2 regions of the Halomonas sp. XH26 genome follow, and region 1 is predicted to be linked to the other one. Evidence: predicted binding sites of a transcription regulator. Region 1 holds the regulator's gene; the other holds the start of a gene.
The links. Region 1 encodes sigma-54, which starts transcription at its own class of promoters, with help from an activator protein. Its sites were predicted from a motif close to TGGCACNNNNNTTGCTNT; they were not measured.
Positions count from the first base shown of each region.

Region 2: a site for sigma-54 is predicted at 10,783-10,800, ahead of J4377_RS17925 (P-II family nitrogen regulator). Genes of this name have one in related genera too.

Region 1 is NZ_CP071889.1:2,353,099-2,367,777, forward strand. Features, by position in the region: gene mlaE (lipid asymmetry maintenance ABC transporter permease subunit MlaE) at 1-126, opposite strand, end outside; gene J4377_RS10945 (ABC transporter ATP-binding protein) at 127-948, opposite strand; gene J4377_RS10950 (KpsF/GutQ family sugar-phosphate isomerase) at 1,243-2,229, shown strand; gene J4377_RS10955 (HAD family hydrolase) at 2,265-2,807, shown strand; gene lptC (LPS export ABC transporter periplasmic protein LptC) at 2,807-3,379, shown strand; gene lptA (lipopolysaccharide transport periplasmic protein LptA) at 3,388-3,891, shown strand; gene lptB (LPS export ABC transporter ATP-binding protein) at 3,970-4,695, shown strand; gene J4377_RS10975 (RNA polymerase factor sigma-54) at 4,801-6,216, shown strand; gene hpf (ribosome hibernation-promoting factor, HPF/YfiA family) at 6,314-6,622, shown strand; gene ptsN (PTS IIA-like nitrogen regulatory protein PtsN) at 6,627-7,097, shown strand; gene rapZ (RNase adapter RapZ) at 7,172-8,086, shown strand; gene J4377_RS10995 (HPr family phosphocarrier protein) at 8,132-8,401, shown strand; gene pmbA (metalloprotease PmbA) at 8,473-9,813, opposite strand; gene yjgA (ribosome biogenesis factor YjgA) at 9,910-10,431, shown strand; gene tldD (metalloprotease TldD) at 10,526-11,980, opposite strand; gene J4377_RS11015 (YhdP family protein) at 11,980-14,679, opposite strand, start outside.
Region 2 is NZ_CP071889.1:3,918,003-3,932,681, forward strand. Features, by position in the region: gene J4377_RS17885 (host attachment protein) at 1-131, shown strand, start outside; gene J4377_RS17890 (methyl-accepting chemotaxis protein) at 237-2,108, shown strand; gene J4377_RS17895 (methyl-accepting chemotaxis protein) at 2,119-4,236, shown strand; gene J4377_RS17900 (methyl-accepting chemotaxis protein) at 4,571-6,427, shown strand; gene J4377_RS17905 (LysR family transcriptional regulator) at 6,448-7,374, opposite strand; gene J4377_RS17910 (ferredoxin--NADP reductase) at 7,558-8,334, shown strand; gene glnK (P-II family nitrogen regulator) at 8,546-8,884, opposite strand; gene J4377_RS17920 (ammonium transporter) at 9,088-10,335, opposite strand; gene J4377_RS17925 (P-II family nitrogen regulator) at 10,381-10,719, opposite strand; gene J4377_RS17930 (accessory factor UbiK family protein) at 11,083-11,424, shown strand; gene J4377_RS17935 (TonB-dependent receptor) at 11,612-13,747, shown strand; gene J4377_RS17940 (helix-turn-helix transcriptional regulator) at 13,797-14,679, shown strand, end outside.

The DNA of each region.
Region 1 (14,679 bases):
AGAAGGTACCCCTACTGCCGACTGGGCAAGAAAGACACCTGCACGCCCTAACGACTCTAAGGCATCACACCCTTTTTGCCCCAGCCGAGCGACATGCGAAATAGCATGTTTAATGTTTGATTGCATTTAACGCACCTTCCCTGCAGAGGCTTGGCCTAGAATATCGCGGTAAAGTGTCTCAGCGGGATAGTGAAACGGCACCGGCCCGTCTGGCTCACCATGGATAAACTGGCTTACTCGGGGATCTTGGTTCGTATCTAAGGTTCTTGGCGTGCCAGAGGCTACCACCTGCCCATCGGCAATGAGGTACAGATAATCCGCAATGCTGAGGGTCTCTTTGATATCGTGCGAAACGATCACTGACGTAAGCGACAGTGCCTGATTCAGCCGTTTAATTAGCTGTACAAGCACCCCCATAGAAATGGGGTCTTGCCCGACAAAAGGCTCATCATAAAGGATTAACTCTGGATCAAGCGCTACCGCCCGTGCCAGCGCCACACGCCTTGCCATCCCCCCCGAAAGCTCAGCTGGCGACAAGTGCCTAGCCCCGCGCAAACCCACTGCCTGTAACTTAAGAAGCACTAGATCGCGTATCATAGGATCAGGCAAGTCAGTATGCACCCGAAGCGGAAACGCTACGTTTTCAAATACATCAAGATCTGAAAACAGTGCGCCGCTCTGAAATAACATACCCATGCGCTTACGCAGCGTAAACAGGGCCTTACGCGACAGGCGATGGACATCTTGACCGTCGATTAACACTCGCCCCCGGTCAGGCGTTAATTGCCCACCAATTAGCTTTAAAAGGGTCGTCTTTCCGGTACCGCTTGGCCCCATGATAGCCGTTACCTGGCCTCGCGAAATCGTCATGTTGATTCCGCGAAAAATATCATGATCACCCCGCGAGAAGTACAAATCTTCAATTTCGATGAAGGGAGCATCGGTCATGGGCTGGCTGGCCTTGATGGTCGTCTTGCCGCAACAGCATTAGTATATGCTGGCTACGCATTAGTTAGTTAAAAACAGATAATTCAAAAAAACAGCTAGTTTATAAAGAACAGACAGTTTAAAAAACAGTGTTTTCGAAATATTATCGAACATCGTAACTTAACGCTACTCACAGTAACAGATGCGCTCATTGCAACCGCGCTGAGGAGTAGGATACGCGCCTTACCTACAAACCGCGCCAAGATGTTATTCTTACCGACCTACTTTTGACCGCTTATGAAAAGAGATGCCCTCATGCGCCAGCCACTATCGACACCTAGCCCACTGCGTGAAAGTGCGCTGCGCACACTGCAAATTGAGCAGGCCGCTATCGGTGGACTTCAGGCAAAACTTGATGAGAGCTTTGACCACGCTTGTGAACTTATCCTCGCCTGCCAGGGCCGCGTAGTGGTAACCGGCATGGGTAAGTCCGGCCATATTGCGGGCAAGCTGGCTGCAACGTTGGCAAGCACCGGCACGCCTGCTTTTTTTGTACACCCAGGTGAAGCCAGTCATGGCGATCTCGGCATGATCACCCGCGCAGATGTTGTACTAGCACTTTCGAACTCTGGCGAAACCGCAGAGGTCACTGCGCTGCTTCCGCTGCTGAAACGCCTAGGAACCCCCCTTGTCAGCATGACTGGACGCCCTGGTTCCACATTAGCCAAACACGCCGATGCTCACCTTAATAGCGGCGTTGAGCGCGAAGCCTGCCCTCTCGACTTAGCGCCGACCAGCTCAACCACAGCAGCACTTGCCTTAGGTGATGCCTTAGCCGTGGCATTATTAGAAGCACGGGGCTTCACCGCGGAAGATTTTGCGCTTTCACACCCAGGTGGAAGCCTCGGCAAACGCCTACTTTTGCGTGTAAAGGATTTAATGCACAACGGATCACGCCTCCCCCAAGTAGCATTAGGCAGCCCGTTACGGGACGCACTCTTGGAAATTACTCGCCAAGGGTTGGGCTTTACCTGCGTAATCGATAGCGAAGGACGCCTTGCCGGCGTTTATACCGACGGTGACTTACGCCGAACGCTGGATCAGTTTCATGACCTACGTGACGTCCTAGTTGATGATGTGATGACACGTCCTGGAAAACGTATCGGTCCCGATGTGTTAGCGGCTGAAGCGGTACGCATCATGGAAGACAGTCGAATCACCGCACTGGCGGTCGTGGATGATCAGCAGCGCCCCATTGGCGCGCTACATATGCATGACTTACTTGCTAGTGGTGTCATTTAATCAATCTTTTCAAACATTAATAATACGGAGGCTTCATGGCCCTACCTGACGCTCTACAAGACCGGATTCGCCGCGTAAAATTGCTTGCTATTGACGTTGACGGCGTACTTACCGATGGCCGCCTCTATTTTCAAGCTGACGGTATCGAAATCAAAGCGTTTCATACCCAAGATGGCCACGGCCTCAAACTTTTGAAACGCGTCGGAATCCATGTTGCCTTAATTACTGGGCGTGATTCTCCCATGGTCAGCCAACGTGCTGCGTCGTTGGGAATTACCCATGTGTATCAAGGGTGCGAGGATAAACTCACTACGCTACGCGCGCTTTGCCAACGCCTAGACATCACGCTTGAGCAGGTTGCTTATTGTGGTGACGACCTACCAGACCTTGCTCCAATTAAACGTTCTGGCGTAGGCATCACCGTCCCTAATGCTCCTGATTATATGCATACTCACGCTGACTGGATTACCGATCGGCTTGGTGGCCACGGCGCTGTACGTGAAATCTGCGATACCTTATTGATGTCTCAAGGTCATTGGGATGCTGTTTTAGATACGTACCTACACGGCCAATCGTAATGCGCTTTTGGGTTAAAAAACGCATTTGGATAACCATCATGGTGTTTGCCTTAGGTGGCGTACTGGTATGGCTGGATCCGCGCGGCCCTCAAGACCAATCAATCGACGCAGAGGCTCGTGCTCAAGAGCCCGGCCATGTACTAGAGAATGCAGAAATTACTCTGTTTGGTGACACCGGAGCCATCCAGCAGTCGCTGACGACGCCACGCTTAGTTCATACCCCTCAAACGGCGATGACAGATGTCCTCTCCCCCAGGGCGACACTATTTGATAGCGAAGAGCGTCAATGGCTAGCGACGGCGGAGACCGGCACCCTAAATACTGACACGCAGGCGCTCACGCTAGCTGGTTCAGCCCAATTACTTGCACCTGATGAGGGCTGGCAGTTGAATACTGAGTTATTACACTATGATGGCATCACCCGTCATGCTTGGAGCGATGCCGAAACCATACTTCAGCAACCGCCCCAGCGCATTGACGCTTCACGTATGGATGTATGGCTGGATGATAGCCAGATCCGCTTAACCAATAACGTGCGCGGCGTTCACCCGCCTGCCACTCGTTCTCAGTAGGAGTCGCGATGAACGTTCTTATTCGCACGGCACTCTTCGTCATTGCGCTACCCATTTCAGCGGCAGCGCTACCGGTTATGGCACAAAGCCAAGCCCCCGTAGAAGTAGAGGCTGACCGTTTAGATCTCGATCAACGCGCAGGCACCGCAGTGTATTCAGGCAACGTCGATATTCGGCAGGGCAATATGCAACTGCGCGGCGATCGCGTTGAGATTCAGCGCAACGATGCTGGCGAGCTATCGCGTGCCATTGCAACCGGTGGACGAGCCTACATACGTAACCAGCTCGAAGACCAAGCTAGCCCAATGGAAGGCTGGGCAAAACGTATTATTTATCATGTTGCCGAGCGTCGGGTAGAGCTCATTGACCAAGCGGAACTGACCCAGCAAGCAGATCGCTTTGAAGGTGGGCGATTAGAGTACTTTATAGACCAAGGTGTGGTTCAGGCGCGTTCTGATGTTAGTGGTGGTGAGCCACAACGTATCCGCATGACTCTTCAGCCGGAACAATAGGAGTGTCCAGTGGCGACCAATAACGCAGAGCCCGCACCTCAAACCACAGCCTCAGAATCAGCATCAGAAAGCGCGCCGATAAAAACACTTTATGCCCAACACTTAGCTAAAAGCTATAAACGCCGCCGTGTCGTTAAGGATATTAACCTAGAGATATCTCAAGGCAGCGTGGTAGGGCTACTAGGCCCCAATGGCGCAGGCAAAACGACATCGTTTTATATGATTGTCGGCTTGGTAAAGTCTGATGCGGGAAAGGTTGGCATTGATGAGCTTGATTTAACCCATGCCCCCATGCACGAACGTGCAATGGCTGGTATTGGCTACTTGCCTCAGGAAGCCTCTATTTTTCGCAAACTTACCGTCGCCGACAACATCATGGCAATCCTGGAAACCCGCAAAGAGCTCGATCGTAGCGCCAGGGAGCAGCGCCTTGAGTCGCTACTGGAAGATTTTCACATCACGCACATTCGTGACAACTTCGGCATGAGTCTTTCGGGCGGAGAGCGTAGACGTGTTGAGATTGCCCGCTCCCTCGCGACCGAGCCTGCCTTTATCCTGCTTGATGAGCCGTTTGCCGGCGTTGATCCAATCTCAGTGGGCGATATTAAAACGATCATTCGAGCCCTCAAAAAGCGCCATATCGGCGTGCTGATCACTGATCATAACGTCAGGGAAACACTGGATATTTGCGATATTGCTTACATTGTAGGTGACGGCCATATCATCGCCAGTGGCCCCCCTCAGGAAATTCTCAACAACCAGCGGGTAAGAGACGTTTACTTGGGGGCTGATTTCCGCTTGTAAACAGCCATCTGTAGAAAAAATAGTAGTGGTGGCATACTTATTGCACTTGCACCAAGCCATAACTCGCACTAGGGTGGAGCTTTCTGATTAACGAGCGGTTCTCAGATGGTCATGAAAGCTTCTCTTCAATTGCGTATCGGTACACAGCTGACCATGACACCTCAGCTGCAGCAGGCCATCGCCCTGTTACAGCTATCAACGCTGGACCTCCGTCAAGAAATTCAGCAAGCACTTGATGCCAATCCAATGCTTGAGCAGGAAGATGAGTTCGGCGAACAGGCCGTTAGTGAACCCCAGGAAGCTGAATGGTCCGAAAGCATTCCTAACGAACTCTCAACTGACAGTGACTGGTCAGACACTTATCAAGACCTTGGTAGCCATGGTGCCAGCAGCGAGGGGCCTGACTTTGAGCGTCAAGCCGCTGGTCAAAGTTTGCATGGCCACTTACTTTGGCAACTCGCCATGACAGATTTTTCACCACGCGACCACGCCATTGCTGAAAGCCTCATCGATGCACTGGATGCCAACGGCTACCTAACCCAGCCTCTCAATGACATTCGCGAAGGACTTAAAGCCCAAGGGCATGAAGGCCTTAGCCAGCGTGAAGTTGAAACAACCTTGCTTCGTCTTCAACAGTTTGAGCCCACCGGTGTATTTGCTCGCGACCTGCGGGAGTGTTTAATGCTGCAGCTCGCCTCACTACCGGAAGATACACCGCTGCTTATGCCTGCCAAGCGGTTAGTGCGTCAATTTCTGGAAGCGCTTGGTAAGGATGATGTGCGTTTGCTAAAGCGGCGGTTAAGTCTAGATGATGAGCAGCTTGATGATGTCATCCGCTTGATCCGCAGCCTTGATCCTCGCCCAGGAAGTGCCTTTGGCGACACTGATGACAGCTATGTAACGCCAGATTTAGTCGTACGCCATGACCACGAAGGATGGCACCTGGAGCTAAATCCTGAGGCATTGCCGCGCTTGCGCATTCAACCTGACTACGCAAGCCTGATCAAACGGGCTGACAAGAGCCAAGATAACCAATTTTTAAAAGAGCATCTCCAAGAAGCTCGCTGGCTCATCAAGAGCCTTTCAAGTCGAAATGATACGCTACTGCGGGTGGGCCGAGAAATCATAGCTCGCCAGATAGGCTTTCTGGAACACGGCGAAGAAGCCATGAAACCGCTGATTTTAGCCGATATCGCAGACGCCGTAGAAATGCATGAATCCACTATTTCCAGGGTCACCACCCAGAAATACATTCATACTCCGCGCGGAGTGTTTGAGCTCAAATACTTCTTTTCAAGCCAAGTAAGTGGCCAGGACGGCGGTGACAGTCACTCCAGCACCGCCATCCGCGCTCGAATCAAAAAACTGGTGCAAGATGAACCGCCCGGGAAACCTCTCTCAGACAGCCGCCTCGTGGCGCTATTGGAAGAGGGTGGCATTAATGTGGCAAGGCGAACGGTGGCCAAATATCGCGAGTCGATGGGTATACCCTCTTCAAGCGAACGCCGCCGTTTACGCTAATAAAACAGTGCTAACGAACAAAGTCTGTCTAAGGGCTTTGCAATAGCGCAAAAAGGGTTACAATCGAAGAACAGTCCGATGGATAAGGAGCACGTCAATGCAAGTAAATATCACTGGTCATCACGTAGATCTGACTGACGCCTTGCGTGACTATGTAAATGAGAAGCTGGAACGCGTTGAGCGCCATTATGACAATATCACCACCGTACAAGTGACCTTATCTGTTGAAAAGGAGCGCCAGCAAGCTGCCTGCACCCTGCATGCTGCAGGTGCCGATCTACACGCAGAAGCATTAGACAACGATATGTACGCTGCGATTGATGCACTAGCGGACAAAATTGATCGTCAACTCGTTAAACACAAGGAAAAAGCACAAGCTCGCGCCCAAGGCGCTGGCGTGCGTTAACTCAATGACGTTGGAAACTATTCTTCCCCCGGAGCGCGTGCTGTATGACGTCCCCGGGGGCAGCAAAAAAAGGGTGCTGGAATTTTTCAGCACCTTTATTGCGCAAAACACGCCAAGCCTAGATAGCCAAGAAGTCTTCAGCCGCCTGATTGGTCGTGAGCGTTTGGGTAGCACTGGAATAGGCAACGGCGTTGCTATTCCTCACGCCCGTAGCCCTCACTGCAGCTCGCCTATCGCTGGTTTTTTAAAGTTAGCTGAGCCAGTAGATTTCGATGCTATTGATGGCGACCCCGTCGACCTTGTTTTCGTACTTTTAGTGCCCGAAGAGGCGGACGACACGCACTTAGCCTTATTAGGGCAAGTGGCGTCCATCATGAACAACGTTGACACACGTCAGCAGCTTCGTAGAGCGGCTAGCCAACGTGAGCTATTGGACCTTATTACAGCAAAAATTCGTGAACAACCTGTTACCTAAATGGTCCACCGCTAGACACTGCCTACTAGTTTAACGTTTACCTCCATTTTTATTGGCATGCCAAGAGAAACTCTATGCAACTGGTGATCATTAGCGGCCGTTCAGGGTCCGGTAAATCTATCGCCTTACAAGCGTTAGAAGATCTTGGCTATTGTGCCATCGATAATTTGCCCGCCATGTTACTCGGCTCCCTTGTGGATGAGCTTCGCGAGCAAGGGGCACGCCCTCAACTAGCGGTAAGTATCGATGCGCGTAATTTACCAGCTGCGCTAAAGCAGCTGCCAAAAATGCTTGAATCTTTGCGTCAGAAAAGCATTCACTTCCAGGTTATCTATCTAACCACCGATGCGCGAATTCTTCTTGAGCGATACTCAGCCACGCGTCGTCGCCACCCTCTTACGCGTGATAGTGACATGACGCTTGAAGAGGCCATCAATAAAGAAGAAGAAACCCTGCTCGACATCCGTGATCTTGCCGACCTGATGATCGACACATCGCGTCTGTCGGTTCATGACCTGCGCCGCCGAATAACGGATCAGGTTGCCCAACAGCGTGAAGATAGATTAACGCTGACACTAGAGTCATTTGGCTATAAACGTGGCGTCCCACTTGACGCTGATCTCGTCTTTGACGTGCGCTGCTTACCAAATCCCTACTGGGACCCTACGCTGCGCCAATACACTGGGCGTGACGCGAACATCATCAACTTTCTTAAGGGATATCCCGTCGTAGAAGAAATGCGCAATGATATCCAGACATGGTTGGAAAAGTGGCTACCCGCTTACCAAAATAGCCAGCGCAGTTATATGACTATTGCTATTGGCTGTACCGGCGGGCAGCACCGTTCTGTCTATATGGTGGAACAACTGGCACAAATGCTGGTGAAACAAGCGGGAGAGGTTCAACTCCGTCATCGTGAGCTAGGCCTGCAGTACACCCTAAGTGAACAGCAGCCCTCCACATCCGAGCCTTCAACAAACGCGCAATAAGCAACGCCTTTTCTTCACGACCCCACTCGGCTAAAAGGAACCAGAGTGCCAGAAAGAACCTTAACACTCACTAATCAGCGCGGCCTTCATGCTCGTGCAGCGACAAAACTCGTCAAGTGTAGCCAACAGTTTTCGGCCAACATTCACGTTTACAAACAACAGCAAATGGCTGATGCGGCCAACATTATGTCGTTATTGATGCTGGCCGCCCCTTGTGGCACTGAACTTAGAGTCCATGCGGAAGGCGACGACGCCGAACAAGCACTAGAGGCCATTGAAGCACTATTCGACGCACGTTTTGACGAAGAGCACTAACATCAGTGAATACCACTGACATCATTAAAACAGCATCAGCCAACGTGTTAACTGAGCTGTTAGCTAAGGTGTTAGTTACCAGCGACGGTCATTGCATCAATTAGCCAGCTACCCGTGTGAATACTGCCACGGGTATCGATGTCATCACCGACTGCGACCAAGCCAGCAAACATGCTATTCAAATTACTGGCAATAGTGAACTCCTCGATAGGGTGCTGTATTTCACCATTTTCAACCCAAAAGCCGGCAGCACCTCGCGAATAGTCGCCAGTCACGCCGTTAACCCCCTGTCCCATTAGCTCAGTCACCCAAATGCCACGCCCCATCTGCTTCAGCAAATCATCTCGGGGCGTCAGCGGCGCTAACAAACGTAAATTGCGTGCCCCACCTGCATTACCTGTAGATTGCATACCTAAACGCCGCGCACTGTAAGCAGACAGCATATAGCTAGCCACACTACCCTGATCAATAAAGCGATTGTTGCGAGTTTGAACGCCTTCAGCATCAAACGGCGAGCTAGCCGTCGCACCCACCTCCATAGGCCGCTCTTCCAAGCCAAACCAGCTCGGGAATAGCTGGCTACCTAAACGATCACATAAGAAAGAGGATTCGCGATAAAGCGCCCCACCTGCCAACGCCCCCATCAAGTGACCTACTAAGCCGCTGGAAAGTGACGGGTCGAACAGCACCGGAAAGGTACCTGTTGGCGGCCGTTGAGCGCCTAACCGACGTAGCGTGCGTGACGCCGCTTCGCGGCCAACCTCCGCGGGATCTCGAAGCATGGCGGGATTACGTGCCGAGGTATAATCGTAATCGCGCTGCATGCCCTTCTCATCCTGTGCAATCAGCATGCAGGAAAGTGAATGACTACTGCCTTTCTGGGTGCCGAGGAAACCGTGGCTGTTAGCGTAAACTCGCACTCCCTCACCACTGGATAGCGAAGCGCCTTCCGACTGATGAATTCCCGCAACATCACGCCCCGCTTTCTCACATGCCAGCGCCAAATCGATTGCTTCATCAGTCGTCAACGACCATGGATAATGCACTTTAAGGTCAGGTAGGTCAGTTGCCATTAGCGACGCATCTGCTAACCCTGCGGCAGGGTCCTCCCCCGTATAACGGGCAATTGCCAGGGCTTTCTCTACCGTGGCTTTAATTGACGCGCTGCTGGCATCGGTAGACGAGGCGCTGCCCTTGCGCTGCCCAACATATAGCGTAATGGCAATTCCTTGATCACGTGAAAGTTCGACAGTTTCCACCTCTCCAAGACGCACGCTTATCCCAAGGCCTTGATCTACACTAGCGCCGACTTCAGCAGCATCTGCGCCTAATTTTTTTGCCAGCGCAAGCGCCTCTTCAGCACGCTGGGTTAACAGCACCTGCTGGGCCGCTGCATCAAATGCTTGTGCCATTTTGGCCTCCTTTTCGCCTGAATCGCATTGGCGGATCAATGTTGTGGTCGCAGCCTGATATAATGCTGCAAACGAAACTAATTAGTGAGTTCTAGTATGCCTAAGCAACGCCCCGAACCCCTCGATATTGATGAACAAGAAGAGCGCCCTAGTAAGTCTCAGCTCAAGCGGGAAATGCATGCTCTCCAGGCGCTTGGCGAAACGCTTATCGCGATGAAACCAGCCGAGCGCGCAAAATTTCCGCTCTCTGACGACATGTTACGCGCCATAGAAGAAACCTCTCGCATCCGCTCCCATGAAGGCCGCCGTCGCCATATGCAATATGTGGGCAAGCTTATTCGCAAAGAAGACCTTACTGCCATACAGGGTGTCTTCGACGCTATCGAGCAGGAAAAAGAGCAGCGCGATCATGCCTTTCACCGGCTAGAAAAATGGCGCGATCGGTTAGTCGAAGAAGGCGACAGCGCTGTCGATCTATTTATGGCGGAATACCCTAACGCTGACCGTCAGGTAATACGACAACTAGTGCGCAATGCGCGTAAAGAGCGTGAGCAAAGTAAACCACCGACCAGCTCGCGCAAGCTGTTCAAACACTTACGCGATACGCTGGCACTCTAACCCCTATATGTCTCAATGACTGGGCCATAAAGGCTAGTTCATAAGGACCAAGTCATTAAGACCAAGTCATCAAGACCAAGTGATGACAATCAAGTCACGAAGACTGAGTGCCGCCGACCGTCAGCTCATCCAGCTTAAGGGTGGGCTGACCGACGCCTACCGGCACACCCTGTCCCTCTTTGCCGCAGACACCGATACCTGTATCCATTTCCATATCATGGCCAATCATTGAAACACGCCCCATTGCCTCAGGACCGTTGCCAATCAAGGTAGCCCCTTTAACAGGCGCAGTAATTTTGCCATCTTCAATGAGGTAGGCTTCGCTGGCTGAAAAAACGAACTTGCCTGATGTAATATCGACCTGACCACCACCGAAACTGACCGCATAGATACCGCGCTTAACGCTTTTGATAATGTCGGCGGGTTCATCTTGGCCTGCCAGCATGACAGTATTGGTCATACGCGGCATCGGCAAATGGGCAAAAGATTCACGCCGCGCATTACCCGTTGGCGCCATATTCATTAACCGTGCATTAAGCTTATCTTGCATATAGCCAGTTAAAATACCGTCTTCAATCAGCGGCGTGTATTGCCCTGGCGTGCCTTCATCATCCACGCTTAACGAACCACGGCAGTCAGCAACGGTAGCATCATCGACGACCGTCACACCTTTCGCCGCAACACGTTTCCCCATCTGCCCTGCAAACGCTGAACTACCCTTACGATTAAAATCACCTTCAAGCCCGTGGCCCACCGCTTCATGAAGCAAAATACCTGGCCAGCCAGCGCCGAGAACAACCGGCATTTGACCAGCAGGTGCATCGACTGCCTCTAGGTTAACTAAGGCTTGGCGAACAGCTTCTTTCGCATAGCGTTCCGCTACGTTTTCATCTCGCAGCCTGGACATGGAGTAACGACCGCCGCCCCCAGCACCGCCTCGCTCTCGCCGACCATTTTTAGCCGCGATAACACTTACATTAAAACGGACTAATGGGCGGATATCTGCCGCTAAGGTGCCATCACTGGCACGCACTAACACCACTTCATAAGTGCCTGACAATGAGGCGCTCACTTGGCTAATACAGGGGTCAGCTGCACGCGCGATGCGGTCTGCTTCTTTTAACATTGCCACTTTTTCGTCAGCAGTAAGCCCCGCCAACGGATCAAGTCCTGCATAACGACCGGCAGCGCTGACAGCCACTACCGGCTGCCCAGGTAACTGCTTACCACTACGCACAATGCCCGCTGCTGTACGGCCAGTATCCATTAGCGCATCTGCGGTAATTTGATTGGAGTAGGCAAAGCCTGTCTTTTCACCTGCTAAGGAGCGCACACCAACGCCGCCATCAATGTTATAGCTGGCTTCTTTTACTTCACCATCTTCCAGCACCCACCCCTCTTGCCAAGTACGCTGGAAGTAGAGATCGGCATAATCAATACCAGCACCCAGGGCATAAGACAGCCCTGTATCAAGGGCATCCAAATCCAGGCCACTTGGTGTCAACAAAATGGAAACAGCGGTATTTACATCGCTCTTATGTGCGGTCATTAAGGGCCTTCTAGAGTGATCTGCGGCGACGTCCACGGACCTCGCACGCGATAGTGAATAGTGGTTGCTTGATCTAACGCGCTACCAAAAAGCTGGTCCGCTACAAAAAGAGCGCCACCTACAATCGGAGCACCTACGGCTATGGCTGCGAGAGGCAAGCTTTGGCTAATAGGTAGTGTGACGCCTAGTCGCTGATCAAGTTCACGTTGTATAAGATTGACGCTTCCCGTCAGGGTTAGCGTGGTAGATGGCGCTTCAATGGAAAGTGGACCGCGCAGCAGTAATTGACCCGCGGCGACATCTGCCGTGCCATGCACCCGATCAAATGCAGTTCCTTGTCCCGTCACGTCCGAAAAATCGAAACGCAAACGACGCAGTATATTGTCAAAATTAAGCAGACCAACCAAGCGAGCCGGTGTAGATTCCAGCGTCACAAAGCGCCCATCACGTACATCGGTACGAATATCGCCTTCCGCCCGACTTAATTCAAATTGCCAGGGAGCGCCTGGCCATGCCAGCGTTGCGCTGACATCCGTGGAACGGCTGCGCATGGCTATTGGCTGGCCTAGACGCTCTAACGCAGTGCCCACATCACCACCTTGTATAGAAACATCAGCGCGGGTATGGCTATTGTTAGCGTCGCCTTCCCATACCAATTCTCCGCGGGCAGAGAGCTGCCCTAATGTCAGACCGACCGGGGAAAGAGTAAAACGTTGATCCTGGCTTTGCCAATAAGCGGTTAACGGTCCGAAACGTCCTTCGCCAACGCCAATATCGGCTAGTCTGAGCCTGCCATCCGGCAACTGGTTAAGCCATTCTGGTATAGCAGTTGGTGTGGCGTGCTGAGTTTCGACAGCATCCATCCAAGAGCCTGGTGTCGGCGCACTGCTGTCATGCGCTGCAGCAGGCATATCCAATAGTCGATCTACTTCCAGCGACGAGATAGCGATATCAAGCGGCAGCGCGCTACCGGGCTGATAATTCACTCGACCTGACACAAGGTCACCGCTTAACTGTATAGCCAAGCGCTTTCCTTCAATATTGCCTGTCGCTTCTAAGCGACCAAAACACGCATCACGGAAATGCACGCAAGGCGTACTAAGCATTACTGATATTGGCGTATCCTCACTATCGCCATTCGACGAAGATGACGCCTGCATCAACGGTGACAACGCCTCCTGCCAGTCATCAAGAGGCAACTCATCAACCTGCGCGACAACGCTCCAGCCTGGCTGCGTTGGCCAGTCACTCGGTGCGGCAGCACTGCCCAAAGCAATTACCCCTGCCAGCTCATTATGATCAAGCTGTACGCGAGCATTAACGATGTCGGCTAACTGTGTTGTTAAGTGGCCACTATCGACGTCCGCGCTTAACCGCCATGGCCATGGCTGTTCAGCGGACTTGCTAAATGGCGCTGGCAACCTGCTTGTAATACCAAGCAAGCGGCTTTCAAGGACGATCGACGGTGATGGCTGTAGGTTGACCTGCCCACGCCACTGAGCACGCCCTTCAAACAGCTGGCGAGCTTGTTCAGCGGGAATATTGGCCAGTTGAAATAAGGTGGCGACATCAATATTTCCGCCCAAGGCAATACCGTCGTCTGGAACATTGATATCCGCTTCTATGGAATTACCTGACCACAGACCCGAGACATGCCCGAGCAAAGCGCTTTTTTCGCCGTGCTGCTGCCACGTCATCTCCCCCTGAATATCTTCTAGCGGAATGTCGACAGGCTGAAAAGCAAGCGTTGTGACATTTGGTCGAGCATTAATCTCCAGCGCCAATGAGTCCGGCGCGCTCAGTGGTAACGATAAAGCGATGTCACCCTCAACCCGGCCCTCTGCACGAACATCGTTAAGCAGTGGCAGATCAATCTCAGGCATCGCCTGGAGAAACGCCAGCAGTGAATCACTATCACTGCTGACACTTCCCGACAAATTAAGCGTCTCATCAGCCATCTTTAGCACCCCATCAGAGACGTCAATGCCCTGGCTTTCAGCATGCTGAATAACCGCCTCCAACACCTGATCCTTCCAAACCAATCTGCCCTCGATCTTCTCAAGCATGGGCCAATCAGGCGCGATAGGTAATCGCCCCTGTGTGACAGAGAGGGCCAACGTGGAGGAAATTTGATCTGCAAACTGACTTTCTGAACCAGCCTCTTCCCCAGTAAAGGGAAAGCTAAGCTTGAGCGAGCCGTGGGGAACAACACCGCCTATATCGGTTAATAGCCACTCACGAAGCTCAGGCTCAAGAGCTTTAACGGGCAGCCACTGAGAGAGCGGGTAATTAAGCGCATCAACATTTGCAAACGCAATATCAAGCCCAAACTGGCCGCCCTGTTCACCCGCAATCAGACCAAAACCCCCACTCACCTCGGCACCATCCCAATCTAGGCGTAGATCCCTACCACTGATCATGGTGCTCGGGCCGTCATACACCCACTCCACCACACCCTCGGCATGGCTCAACAGCATGGGTGATTCAAACAATTCAGGAAAATTAAGCGAGCTGCTTCCAGCACTGTTAAACGTTACTCTGCCGCGAAAGTCTCTTGCCTGTACCCAAGCATCTAACGGGCCACCTCCTGGCGCTTGCTCCCAAGGCAGCACAGCCACATTGGTTAACGCCGCATCAACCCCCCAATGGCCTTCATGCTGACCTAAACGCAAACCTTGGACCTGACCACGGGGTGATAG
Region 2 (14,679 bases), 1.6 Mb from region 1:
CGAAATTTCTTGGGCTACTGCGAGAAAAGCTCGATAACACCACCCACAAGTTGGTCATTCACACGCTTTCAAAAGATTTGAGTAAAGCTTCCCTGGCCGATATTCAAAACGCCGTTAGCGACTTACGCTAATGCTCTCTACGTCACTCTCGCTTTCCCACTAAGCACGCTTTTCTGCTAAAGAAGTGGTCGCTTTTGCCGATAGTCGTCTGACCCCTGACGATTTAGAGAGCGACCATGTTTTCCTCCCTACGAGCCCGCATCTTACTAGCCGCCCTCACGGCCATTATTGTAGCCCTCATCATTAATGGCATAGCCAGCTACACCACCGTCAAGCATCACAACAATCAACAAGTAAGCCGCAATCTCAGTGCTGTCGTTAACGGTAACACCCAGGCGATTAATGAGTGGTTTAACGCTCGCTATACCATGCTGGCCAGCATGGATGATGCTGTTAACAGCAGCGACCCGCTTGCCGCGTTGCGCCAGTTGGCTGACTCTGGAAGCTTCATGACTGCCTATATGGCTTATCCCTCTACGTCTGATGCTGTTTTTTCTGATAACTGGCAGCCACCTAGTGATTATGACCCTCGCCAACGCCCCTGGTATCAGGACGCTGCCAACGCCAAAGACACCATTATCACAACGCCTTATGTCGATGCCCAAACAGGGGGGTTAATCGTTACCTTTGCACGCCCCTTCTACCGTAACGGGCAGCTCGCTGCTGTTATTGGCGCAGACATCACCATTGAAGATGTCATTGATATTGTGGCCAGTATCGCCCCGACACCTTCAAGCTTTGGTTTTTTGACGACGGAAGATGGCACGCTCGTGGCGCATCCTGACGCCGAGTTAACGCTTGAGCCGTCCTCAGTGTTGAGCAGCGATCTAACCAACGACAGCTTAGCCAAGATTATCCAAGCCGAAGAGCCTCAAGCGCTTGAGCTGCAAAACAGTGGCAAGCTGCTGATGGGCAGCACAGTGGGCGGCAGTAGTGGCTGGCAGTTAGTAGTGGCGCTTGATGAGCACGAAGCCACCGCAGGCCTGCGTGCCATTGCGACTACCTCGATTATCACTTTGCTGATTGTCGCGGCCATCACCGCCGTTATATTTGGAGTTCTGCTTTCATTGATGCTTCGTCGACTGCTTGGCGTGCGCAGCGCGATGGATAACATTGCCTCGGGAGATGGCGATTTAACCCTACGTTTGCCAGAAGAAGGCAACGATGAAGTGACCCAAATTGCCAGCGCGTTCAACCGTTTTGTCGGCAAAATGGAAGCCGTATTAGTTGATGTCCGTACAAGCAGTGAAGCGGTTCATCACGCGGCCAACGAAATTGCCATGGGTGGTCAGGATTTATCACGCCGTACCGATAACGCGGCCGCAAGCCTGCAGCAAACGTCTGCGTCGATCGAGGAAATAACCAGCACCGTTCAACACACTGCCGCATCCGCCCAGCAAGCCAACCAGCTCTCCCATGCAGCATCAAACGTTGCGAAGGAAGGCGGCCAAGTGGTGGCAAATGTCGTCACAACCATGGAAGACATTTCTCAAGCCTCTAATAAAATTGGTGAGATTGTCACGCTGATGAACAGCATTGCCTTCCAAACCAATCTGCTGGCACTCAACGCCTCTGTAGAAGCGGCCCGTGCCGGCGAACATGGCCGCGGCTTTGCCGTAGTGGCCGACGAGGTCCGCAAACTGGCGGGACGCAGTAGCGAAGCTGCCAACGATATTCAAAAGCTAATCGAAGACACACAAAGCAAAGTCAACAATGGCACCTCTCTGGTACAAAATGCGGGTGCGACGATGCAGGATATTGTTGCCCATATCACCCGTGTTACCGATGTACTGGAGGAGATTAACGCAGCCACCAGCGAGCAGAGCGACGGCATTAATCAAGTCAATATTGCCGTTGCCGAGCTTGATCGCATGACCCAGGAAAACGCTGCCATGGTGGAAGAGTCCACTACTGCTGCTGAGCAACTGAAAGAGCAAGCGGAGCATCTCGCGGGGACTATCAGCAGCTTTAAACTGTCCCACGCTGCCACGCCTGCTTTGCAAGTGCCCTACCAAACATCTGACAACCAACGTCGCCATATCGCCTAGGGATTACACTATGCATTTCCGCTCATTACGCTCTTTTGTCGTGGCACTAGCAGGCCCTTGCCTGTTAGCCATTGTGGCCGCCCTGGTGGTGTATAACCTGATCGCCGCCTCACACACCCAACAAACCGTGGATGACCACACCAGTGAGCTCATGGAAGGCGCGCTGGATGCCCGTTTAAACGCCATTGCCGAAGCAGAAGGTCAGCGCATTCAGCGCGAGCTGGACAAAGCGCTGACACTGGCCAGCCAACTCGCCATGACCAATGCGTTAATGGGCATGGACGATGCAGAAGGCCAACGCGCGCTCTACTTAAGCCGCCGACAGCTATCAAACCTTGTGCGCCAAACCGTCGCCGACAACCCTGACCTAGTGGATGCCTATATCGGCTGGGAGCCCAACGCCTTTGGAGATGACGCTCGCTACGCGGGTGACGAGCGCTACGGCCATGACGCCAGCGGCCGCTTTATGCCTTGGTGGTACCGCACTGATGATGGCGAGCTGGCGATACTGCCGCTAGGTGAGGATATAGAGAGCGAAACGCCCCTGGCAAGCGGCGTGCGCGAAGGCGAGTACTACCTGTGTCCACGGGAAACCTTAGCTCCTTGTATTATCGACCCCGCGGCTTACGACTTCGGCGGTGAAACCCAGCTAGTCACCTCGTTCAACGCGCCGATCTTGGTAGATGGCGAATTTCGCGGTGTGGCGGGGGTTGATTTGGCGCTTAACTTTATCCAAACCCTGTTAAACGATGCTAACCAGGCGCTTTATAACGGCGCTGGCCGAATGACACTGGTGGCGGGACGTGGCGGTTTGGTAGCGGATACCGCTGGCAAAGAAGCCTTGGGCTTGCCCGCTAGCGATTCGCTAAGTGACACGCTATTGGCAGGCATTGAGCAGGCAACAACGCAGGGCAGCCTACACAGCAGCATGGCCGACGGTATGTTCCAGCGTTATCAGCCTATCGCCCTTGGCAATACGGATCAGCCCTGGGTGCTGGTACTGCAGCTTCCCGAGTCAGTGGTACTGGCCGAGCTGAACGCCTTGCAAGACGTGCTTAGTGAGCAGCGTCAGCAAAACACCCTCGGCATGACACTGGTGGGCCTACTGCTGGCCGCCATTGGTGTCGGCGCACTGTGGTGGATTGGTGGACGAATCGCACGCCCTCTTAAACGCCTGGCCAACCGGATGGAAGAGATCGCGACAGGACATGGTGACCTTACCCAACGCTTGCCAGTTCATGGCCGCGACGAGAGTGCAGCGGTAGCAGAACAGTTCAATGCCTTCGCGGAGAAAATCCAAACCATCTTGCTGGATGTACGGCGCAGCAGCGAAGCGGTTAACCATGCGGCCAATGAGATTACCCAAGGAGGGCATGATCTTTCTCGGCGTACCGAACAGGCCGCCGCCAGCCTGCAACAGACCTCTTCAGCCATGGAAGAGATCAGCAGTACCGTTGGTCACACCACCCACGCCTCTCAGGAAGCCAGCGGGCTTTCCCAAACCGCCTCGGAGCTAGCGTCCCGTACTGACAGTGCGTTTGAGCAGGTGGTCGCCACGATGACGGATATTCGCACCAACTCTGATGAAATTCAGAGCATTGTCAGCGTCATTGATGGCATCGCTTTCCAAACTAACCTACTGGCGCTAAACGCATCCGTAGAGGCTGCCCGTGCTGGGGAGCATGGTCGTGGTTTTGCCGTCGTGGCTGATGAGGTACGTAAACTCGCCTCGCGCAGCAGCGACGCCGCCAAAGATATTCGCCAACGCATCGATGCCTCGGCAGGCAAGGTAGAAAGCGGTACCCAAATGGTGCGTGATGCCGAAGCCGCTATGCATGAACTGGCTCAAAGCGTGACGCGCGTTACTCAAATGCTCGGCGATATCAGCACGGCCGCGCGAGAACAAAACGATGGTATCAGTCAGGTAAGCATTGCCGTCACCGATCTAGATCAGATGACTCAGCAAAACGCAGCCCTAGTGGAGGAGTCCACCACCGCCGCCGAACAGCTAAAAGATCAGGCGGATCGGCTCGATGCACTGGTGGGTGGCTTCACGCTTGAAGCACATGACAGCCGCCACCCACAGAGCCAGCACACACTACCTGCGCCAACGCTGGCACAGTACTAAACAGCTATTAAATCAGGCCGCCAGGAGATCGGCAGTAGCGCAGGTTTATCGCTACGCTGGGCTCCGGCGGTCATTATCCTGCCAGGCCTCATTTCGAGGCCCACCTCGTTATCCATCCTGCCTTAGCTCAGTTTACTTCAGGGCGTGTTCTCCCCATTGCGAACCGATAACTACACGATCTTAAGCATACGCCTAAAGTCGTAATCATTGATGCCGATAGTAGGGCTGCAGATAGTACTTATCAGATAGTACATAGCAGATAGTACGTAACAGATAGTACCTACAAAGTGGCCTATTTCAGGCCTTAGCTTTCCTAACTAGCGAGACTATATTCATGCTGTCGTCCCTACGCTTGCGTATTCTTATCATCACGTTAATGGTAATTACGCTAGCACTGACTATTAATGCCTCAGTCAGCTACCTGACCCTGCAAACACATAATGACCAGCAGGTAACTCAGCAGTTGGCCTCAATTGCACAGGGTAACGCCCTGGCCATTGAGGAGTGGATTGATGCCCGAGCCGCCATACTAGAAGCCGCGCGCACGCCAGTGATCGATAAGGACCCGCTTGCGCCACTCATTCAGGTAGCAGAGTCAGGCGGTTTCCTAACGGCATTTTTCGGCCAAGCCGATGGTAGCCATCTTTCGTCCGACGGCTGGGTGCCAGGCAGTGATTATGATCCACGCCAGCGTGGCTGGTACCAAGCAGCAACAAAGCAGGATCGTACTATCGTCTCGCTGCCTTACGTGGACGCTAATAGCAATCAGCTAGTGGTTACCTTTGCTACGCCAGTCAAGCGTAATGGCCGTTTGTATGGGGTGATCGGCGGCGATGTCGTCATCGACAATCTAGTCAGTCAGGTCAACGCTATTCGGCCAACACCTTCGAGTTTTGCCTTTCTAAGTAGCGGTGGCGAGACAGTGATTGCTCACCCTGACACTGCACTGACGCTCAAACCGCTGAGTCGAATTAGCGACACCCTGTCCCCCGCGTCCATCGAACAGCTAAGTGCTACGCAAGACGCGTGGGAGCCTATCGAAGTCGATGGCCTGGATAAGCGACTCTCAGTGACCCCCATAGCAGGAACCGACTGGGAACTCGGCGTGGCACTAGACGAGCATGAAGCCACTGCAGGGCTGCGGGCCATCCTCAAGTCTTCACTGTTGACGCTAATCGCCATCATTGCTGTCACGGCGCTGCTGTTGAGCCTGTGGCTCAAACGTACTTTCGCTGGCCTAGAACGGGCGCGTGATGCCCTGGATGACATTGCCAGCGGCGAAGGCGATCTAACCCGACGACTTCCCGAGCAGGGCCGTGATGAAGTGGCCCAGATTTGCGGTGCTTTCAACCGCTTTGTGGGCAAAATGGAAGCGGTATTGGTCGATGTACGCACCAGCAGTGAATCGGTGCACCATGCCGCTAACGAAATTGCCCTGGGCGGCCAGGATCTATCCCGCCGTACCGATAACGCGGCTTCTAGCCTGCAGCAGACCTCCGCTTCAGTAGAGCAGATAACCAGCACCGTGGAGCACACCGCGGCCTCGGCCCAAGAAGCCAACAAGCTCTCTCAAACGGCCTCGAAAGTAGCTAAAGAAGGCGGGCAAGTGGTCGCCAATGTGGTTACCACGATGGAAGATATTTCCCAGGCCTCCCATAAAATTGGCGAAATCGTCACGCTAATGAACAGTATTGCCTTCCAAACCAACTTGCTGGCCCTTAACGCCTCCGTAGAAGCCGCCCGGGCAGGGGAACATGGCCGTGGTTTTGCAGTAGTTGCTGATGAAGTACGCAAATTAGCAGGGCGCAGCAGTGAAGCCGCCAACGATATTCAAAAACTCATTGAAGACTCACAAAGCAGAGTCAATAACGGTACCGCATTAGTGCAAAACGCGGGCGCAACCATGCAGGATATAGTCGCTCATATCACTCGCGTCACCGATGTGTTGGAAGAAATCAACTCCGCCACGAGTGAGCAGAGCGATGGCATCAAGCAGATCAATATCGCCGTGTCTGAACTTGACCGTATGACCCAGGAGAATGCTGCCATGGTGGAAGAGTCCACCACTGCCGCTGAACAGCTGAAAGAGCAAGCTGATCATCTTAAGGGCACCATCAGCAGCTTCAAGCTGTCTCAACACCCTTCGACTCCCCTAGCAGTCAACTCGCCCAACGTTTTGCCATCGTATTGAGTGACTATCGTATTGAGTGACTAAGGAATCGGCGGCAGTGGAATATCATCACTGCGCTTGGCACCCGCGGTCATCTCGCGGCAAAGTCGCAAGAACTCGCGTACCCCCGTGGTAAGGTACTTGTGGCGGTGCCAGATGAAAGTGAACTGACGTTTTAAGTCTAATTCCGGTGTTGGCAGAGGCACTAAGCTGCCGCGCCGGAAAGCATCACGTAGTGCTAGCCTGGAAACGCAGCCAATCCCCAGGCCCGACTCTACTGCCCGCTTAATTCCCTCGGTATGCTCAAGCTCCAACAGGGTATTAAACCGACTACGCCGATGCCGCGCGGCGTGCTCAAGAGTCATACGGGTGCCAGAGCCCTCCTCGCGCATAATCCAGTCTTCACGCAACAGTTGTTCCAGCTCAAGATGCTCGCGCCCCGCCAACGGGTGGCGCGGCGAGCAGAAGACGCACAGCTCATCCTCTACCCATGGCTGGCTAATAATCATATCGTCGTCGCACTGCCCTTCAATCAGCCCTAAATCAAGCGAGTGCTGGCGTACACTCTCAATAATGTGACGCGTGTTACGCACCGCTAGCCGCACCCGACTGCCGGGGTAGCGCTGCATGAAATCGCTGATCAACAGAGTTGCTAGATAGTTGCCAATGGTTAGCGTTGCGCCCACATCCAATGCGCCTACGCCCTGCTGGCCGCGCAACAGTTCCTCTACCTCTTCGGCCCTGTCCAGCAGGGCCACCGCTTTTGGCAACAGTTGAAAGCCCAATGCATTAAGCTTCAGCCGTTTTCCCATGCGGTCGAGAAGCTGGCAGTCAAATTGACGCTCAAGCTCCGCTAGCGACGTACTGGTAGCAGATTGGGACATAGCGAGGGCACGCGCCGCCTGAGAAACACTTTCGTGCTGGGCGACGGCCACAAAGACTTCCAACTGGCGCAGGGTGTAGTGCATAGAGACAACCTATCTTGTTTCGGCGGCATATCTATTTTTTAGATAAGTGTTATCAGTATAATTTGCTTAACAGATATATCTCTCTTTATTTAGAATTAGCAGCAACATATTTAGCCATCTTTTATGCTTTTTTAGAATATGGCAGACGAGGCTTAGGCCACTCTGCCCATTGGAGGAGTTAGCATGAGCAAGTTTGCCTTGGAAGAAGTCCTCAGCGTTCACCACTGGAACGACACCCTGTTCAGCTTCCGCACCACTCGCGAGCGTAGCCTACGCTTCAAAAATGGTCAGTTTGTGATGATTGGCCTGGAAGTGAATGGCAAACCGCTGATGCGTGCTTACTCCATCGCCAGCCCCAACTACGAAGACCATCTGGAATTTTTCAGCATCAAAGTACCCGATGGCCCGCTCACCTCGCGCTTGCAGCACCTTCAAGTTGGCGACCAAATTATGGTCAGCCGCAAGCCTACGGGCACGCTGGTATGCGATGACCTACTTCCCGGCCGCAACCTTTACATGCTTTCCACCGGAACAGGCCTTGCACCGTTTATGAGCCTGATCCAAGACCCTGAAGTGTACGAGCGCTTTGAAAAAGTGGTGCTGGTACATGGCGTGCGCGAAGTATCTGAACTTGCCTATGCCGACTTTATTACCAAAGAGCTACCTGCTCACGAGTATTTAGGCGAAGAGATTGCCGAGAAGCTGGTGTACTACCCCACGGTCACCCGTGAAGAATTCCACACCATGGGACGCCTGACCGATCACATTCGCAGCGGCAAGCTGTTTGAAGATACCGGTCTTCCGCCGATTGATCCGCGCCAAGACCGCGCGATGATTTGTGGCAGCCCCGCCATGCTCGACGACACTAGCGCACTACTAGACGAATTGGGCCTGAATATTTCCCCGCGGATGGGCGAGCCGGGCGATTACGTGATTGAGCGTGCCTTTGTTGAGAAGTGAGTAGTGAGTAGTGAGTAGTGAGTAGTGAGTAGTGAGTAGTGAGTAGTGAGTAGTGAGTAGAAAAATTCTAGTCGCTTTAATGACTACATCACTAATACAAAGCCCCTGCTGGAGATGATCCACAGGGGCTTTGTGCTGCTTACTACCTATAGTTCAACAACTTACTGCTTTTTACTTACCATTCACCACTCACTATTTACAGTTAACAAACCTAAACCGCGTCTTTACCGGTTTCACCGGTACGAATACGGATCACCTGCTCCAGCGGCATGACAAAGATTTTGCCGTCGCCGATTTTGCCTGTATTGGCAACCTGCGTAATGGCATCAATAACCTGTTCCGCCATATCGTCATCTACCGCAACTTCTAGCTTTACTTTGGGCAGAAAATCCACCACGTACTCTGCACCACGATATAGCTCTGTGTGACCTTTCTGACGGCCAAAGCCCTTCACTTCCGTTACCGTAATGCCCTGCACGCCGATATCAGAGAGCGATTCGCGTACGTCATCAAGCTTAAACGGCTTGATAATGGCTGAGATCAATTTCATTGCGACATCCTCTAGCTTGGTGGCCTTTTATTAAAGGTTGGCGGGACACTGCTGTTAGCCAAGCCCGTTAGCGTTAAGCATACACCGCTACAGGCAGAGAATAAAAAATCAGCGCCAATGGATTGTAACAATGCACTAAGGCAAAAAGGCCTCCCGCTAGGGGAGGCCAAAAGAGCACGCCAGCTCATTTCATTAGCGTAAGCTTATTTCTTAACGCTAAATTCGGGATAGGCTTCAAGACCGCACTCAGCAATATCGACACCTTCATACTCTTCTTCTTCGCTAACGCGGATACCCATGATGGCTTTCAGCACCAACCACACCACCAGGCTCGCAACGAATACCCAGCCAAAGATACCAACGATACCGATCAGCTGTGCGCCGAAAGAAGCGTCGCCATTGGTCAGCGGAACCGCCAGCACGCCCCAGATACCCACCACACCGTGTACCGAGATAGCGCCGACCGGATCATCAAGCTTCAGCTTGTCCAGCGTGACGATCGCAGCGACAACGATCAAGCCACCTACCGCCCCAATCACCGCAGCGCCTAGCGCAGAGGGCGACAGAGGATCCGCAGTAATCGCGACAAGACCAGCCAGTGCACCGTTAAGCGCCATGGTAAGGTCCGCTTTACGGAACCACAGTTTGGCAAGAATCAGTGCGGCAAGCACGCCACCGGCAGCGGCCGCGTTGGTGTTAACAAACACTTGAGCAACGTTGTTGGCAGAGCTGATATCAGACATTTTCAACTCAGAGCCACCATTGAAGCCGAACCACCCCATCCAAAGGATAAAAGTACCCAGTGTGGCCAGCGGCATGTTGGCGCCTGGAATCGCGTGGATAGACCCATCTTTACCATACTTACCTTTACGTGGGCCAAGCACCAATACACCCGCTAAGGCAGCCGCGGCACCTGCTAAGTGAACAATGCCGGAACCCGCGTAATCGGAATAGCCGACTTCAGACAACCAGCCGCCGCCCCACGTCCAGTAGCCAGACACCGGATAAATAAAGGCTGTCATCACCACTGCGAAGGCCAGGAAAGCCCACAGCTTCATGCGCTCAGCAACCGCACCAGACACAATCGACATGGCAGTGGCCACGAACACTACCTGGAAGAAAAAGTCAGAGCGCATTGAGTAGTAAGGCGCATCATCACCGCCTGCGGTCACTGCATCCACGCTGTTTTCAGCGCCAATCAAGAAACCAAGGTTGGGTAGGAAGCCACCCGCGCTGCTGGAATACATAATGTAGTAACCCACCAGCAAGTACATGGTGCAGGCAATCGCAAATAGCGCGATATTTTTGGTCAGAATCTCGGCGGTGTTTTTTGAACGTACCAAGCCAGCCTCAAGCATTGAGAAGCCAGCGGCCATCCACATGACGAGCACGCCGCAAATTAGGAAGTAAAACGTGTCGAGCGCGTAGCTCAGATCAGTCAACTCATTCATTTTAAGTTCCCCGTTGAACTATAGAAATGATCCGAAAAAACAGCTTCAAACGGCGTCTGCACCGCGTTCGCCTGTCCGAATCCGAATAACGTCTTCAAGCGGTGTCACAAACACCTTGCCGTCACCGATCTTGCCGCTGTTAGCCGCGCTACAGATCGCTTCCAATACGCTCTCTAACCGGGTGTCGTCCACGGCCACTTCAACTTTTACCTTGGGTAGAAAGTCGACGACGTACTCCGCACCACGATACAGCTCGGTATGCCCCTTTTGACGACCGAAGCCTTTAACTTCAGTCACCGTGATGCCCTGAACGCCGTTGTCAGCGAGCGCTTCACGAACGTCGTCAAGTTTGAATGGCTTGATGATAGCGGTGATGAGTTTCATCCCGGATCTCCCCTGCTGGATTAGGTAGCGGCAGCGCCGCCCGAATTAACTGCTTATCTCGTTAATGCGCATACCATGCCACCCAACTTTTTTTTCTTATAAGTCAGCAGTTTGTTTTATAAAATTCAAGATTATTCGGTGGCAAGGAAGACTTAGCAGCAGCCGCCACTGCCTGCTTGCACCATAAAAGAACATTAATAAAAACGCGGCGCTCCATTTCGATGCACTCCTTTGATACACCCCGCCGATAAAGAGAGGCCAGAGGCTAATTTGTAAACGATGCATGCGCATCGACTGCGGGTTGCGTATCCTTATAGTTAGTAAGCAGTGCACATTTATGCGTGGTCATTTAAGGAGAGAGCGATGGCGCCTCAAGATCGCATTAGCCGTTTAGCCCAGCAAATTGGGGATCGTTTACAGAACGCGTCCCAAGCCCCGGAAGATATCCAAAAAGGCGTACAGCAGGTAGTGCGTGGTGCCTTTGACAGGCTGGAGCTGGTGTCACGGGAAGACTTTGATATTTTGATGGATGTATTACAGCGCACCCGCTCCCGCGTTGAAGCTCTAGAGCGCCAAGTGGCCAGCCTTGAGGCAGCCGTGGAAGCTTCTACCTCAACGAGCCCTTCCCCCGTTGAAGCAGAAGCACCACCAACCCCCGCTCCTGAACCGAACAGTGATGGTTCAGAGGATAACAAGCCCGCCTAAACCCAGAACGGACGGCAATAGGCTTACGACGCCTATTGCCGACACTAAGTGGTGGCTTAATACGTTGATGTTGATGACGTAAAGAGCGTCATACCGACTTGATAAACACGAATCAATATCATTGACATTGACTGTTGTGGTGATACTCTCCGCCTCCTATTCCCTAACTGCTCGCGGATTGTTCATCATGTCTGACTGGTCTTCTTCAACGGCTGCACTCATTGGCACGGGTCTATTACTAGGCTTTTCCAGCAATGTTTTCGCCCAAAACACAACGTCTGGATCCACGCTAAACGCAAACGCTGAAGATACCATGGTAGTGGTTGGCTCCCGCACCCCGACCCAGATCAGTCAGATACCTGGCGCGGTATGGGTGATTGACAAAGAGATGCTGCAACAGCAGACCCGCAATGGTGCAGACCTAAAGACGGCATTGGGGCAACTTGTGCCGGGGCTGGATCTGGCACCGCAAGGGCGCACCAATTATGGGCAAAACATGCGTGGTCGGGGCGTGCAGGTGCTTATCGATGGCGTATCTCTGAACAGTTCGCGTGGGCTTTCCCGTCAGTTCGACGCCATTGACCCCTTCAATATTGAGCGTGTAGAAGTGCTTTCCGGCGCCAGCAGCCTGTATGGCGGCGGTGCTACGGGGGGCTTGATCAATATCATTACGCGCAAAGGCGAAGAAGGCCTGAACTGGCGCACCGAAGCTGGCATCACCACGGGCTTCAACAACAGCGATGATATGGATCGACGCCTGTCGCAATCGATCAGCGGCGGCAATGAGCGGGTTCAGGGCTACCTGGGTACCGCCATTGGTGACAACGGTCGTCACTATGACGGCAGCGGCCAAGAGATCTTTCCCGATATTGCCCAGACCGACCTGCAGGACAATCGCAGCATTGATGTATTGGGCAACCTCTCTTTCCGTTTGACCGATGAACAGAGCCTGGAGCTGGGCGCCCAGCTGTATCGTTCCGGCTACGAAGGTAATCGGGGTGTTTACTTTCCCAACCTCGACGCAGCCACGCCCAACTTGAACGATGCCGAGATTCGCGACGGCTACCGTTCACAGCGCGATCCGGAAACCGACCGCAAGCTGGTCAACGTCAACTATCACCACGCTAACCTGTGGGGGCAAAACTTCTACCTGCAGGCGTTTCACCGGGAGGAAGAGTCCAGTTTTCAGGCATTTCCCTACCCAGTCGCCGACGGTCTGCAGTTTCGCGCATCGCAACAAAACACTGATTTAAGCGGCATTAAAGCGCTATTTGAGTCGCGCCTGGGTGATGACGTTTCGTTGACCTACGGGCTCGACCTGGATCGAGAAAAATTCGATGCCAGCCAGATGCTGTTCGATACCGATATCTCGGATACCACCGGTGGTCTGGTGCAGCAGGCTTCAAGTGTTGAGCCCCGCTATCCAGGCTATCAGGTGGACGGGCTTTCGGGCTTCGTCCAAGGTGACTGGCAGGCCACCCAGGCGCTTAAGCTCTCCGCAGGGTTGCGGCAGCAGCATATGGATGTCGAAGTGGACGATTTCCAGGGTATTCCCGGCGGTAAGAACGATTACGAAGCCACGCTATTGAATGCCAGCGCCCTCTACGATTACGGCAACGGTCACCAGAACTGGCTGCAGTTTAGCCAGGGCTTCGAGCTGCCAGATCCCGCCAAATACTACGGCAAGAGCCCCGAGGTGAGTGTCGATAACAACCCTCTATCTGCCATCGAGACAGATCAGGTGGAGCTAGGCTGGCGCTACCAGGGGGGCAACTGGATGGCTCAAACGGCACTCTACTACGCTTGGTCGGACAAGGCGGTAGAGAACGCCCAGGACCTGAGCGTCAGCGTAGTGGACGAAAAGAAGCGCGACTTTGGCCTAGAGAGCGCGGTAACCCGTTACTTCGACAACGGCCTGGAGGTCGGCGGTACCCTACACTTGGTGCGTTCCGAGCAGGAGAACGGCCAAGGGGAGTGGGAAAAGCGTGACGCCCGCTATGCATCGCTCTCCTCTTCCACTGCCTTTATCGGCTGGACCGACTACGTGCGTTCGGCGCGCTTGCAAGCCAGCCATACTTTCGACCTGAAAGACGATGCGGATCGTGAGATCGATGGCAACACGACCCTCGATCTATCGCTCAGCCAGGAGACCGATTTTGGCACCGTGAGTCTGGGCATACAGAACCTACTCGATGATCAGTACTCCACCGTTTGGGGCCAGCGGGCCGCCATGTTCTATTCGCCCTACTACGGTCCAGAATACCTCTACGACTATCAAGGGCGCGGACGTACCTACACCCTGAACTGGTCGATGGCGTATTAAGCACCGCCCCGCTACTCGCAGGCAGCCGCTCAACAGCGAGGTAATGGGAATGGCGACACTCGACACACTCGCGCCACTCACCACCTATGACCTGCTGGCCCTTGGTCAGCGCTTCGGGATCGATTACCGCTTTCCCGAAGCGCCTGACCGCCCCCCATCGCCTTACGTAGCTCGCGGGCGTGTGATGGATATCGAGATCACCCCGGCCCTACGCGTGACGCACTCAGATCTTGATGTCCTGCACGCTTATGCCTCCACCTCCCGTCGTACCGCTCCGTGGTTTCTCAGTGTGGTACTTGAGGGCTGCATCCATGTGGGGCTCGGCCACCAGTCATTTCAGTTACAGGCTGGCGACGCCTTCAGTGCACACTTCAACCAGCAGACCAGGCTTGAGGTATTCCAGCCTGCACCACAACGCTTAAGCACCCTCAACGTGTCGATTCTAGATGGTCTCGAGCCTCTCTCTTCCTCGCCTGTTAACGTTGCCCCTCCAGCCACCCCAGTGCTACACACTTGGCAAGTACCACCGCTCCTTCGCCATAGCCTAGAGACAGCACTGGCATCGAACTGGCCAGCAGAACGGCTGTGCCTATTATGGCAAGGCCTTGCGTTCCAGTTGCTAGCTCATGGCCTGCCTGCCGCTGGCCTGGAACCCGGTGACAAAAACACACAAGAAGGCCTCCCTCCAGACCTTTCGCATCGCGACCACCAACGCCTGGAGCTCTTGCGCAAGCAGCTCGAACATTATCCCAACCAGAATTACCGGCTGGAGCAGTTAGCCCGAAATGCCGCTATGAGCCCTAGTAGCCTACGCACCAAGTTCCAGCGCTGTTACGGCTGCTCGATATTCGACTACCTACGGCGTTGTCGCCTGACCCAAGCTCAGGCGTACTTGCGCAAAGGTTATAGCGTGCAGCAAACTGCCCACGCCT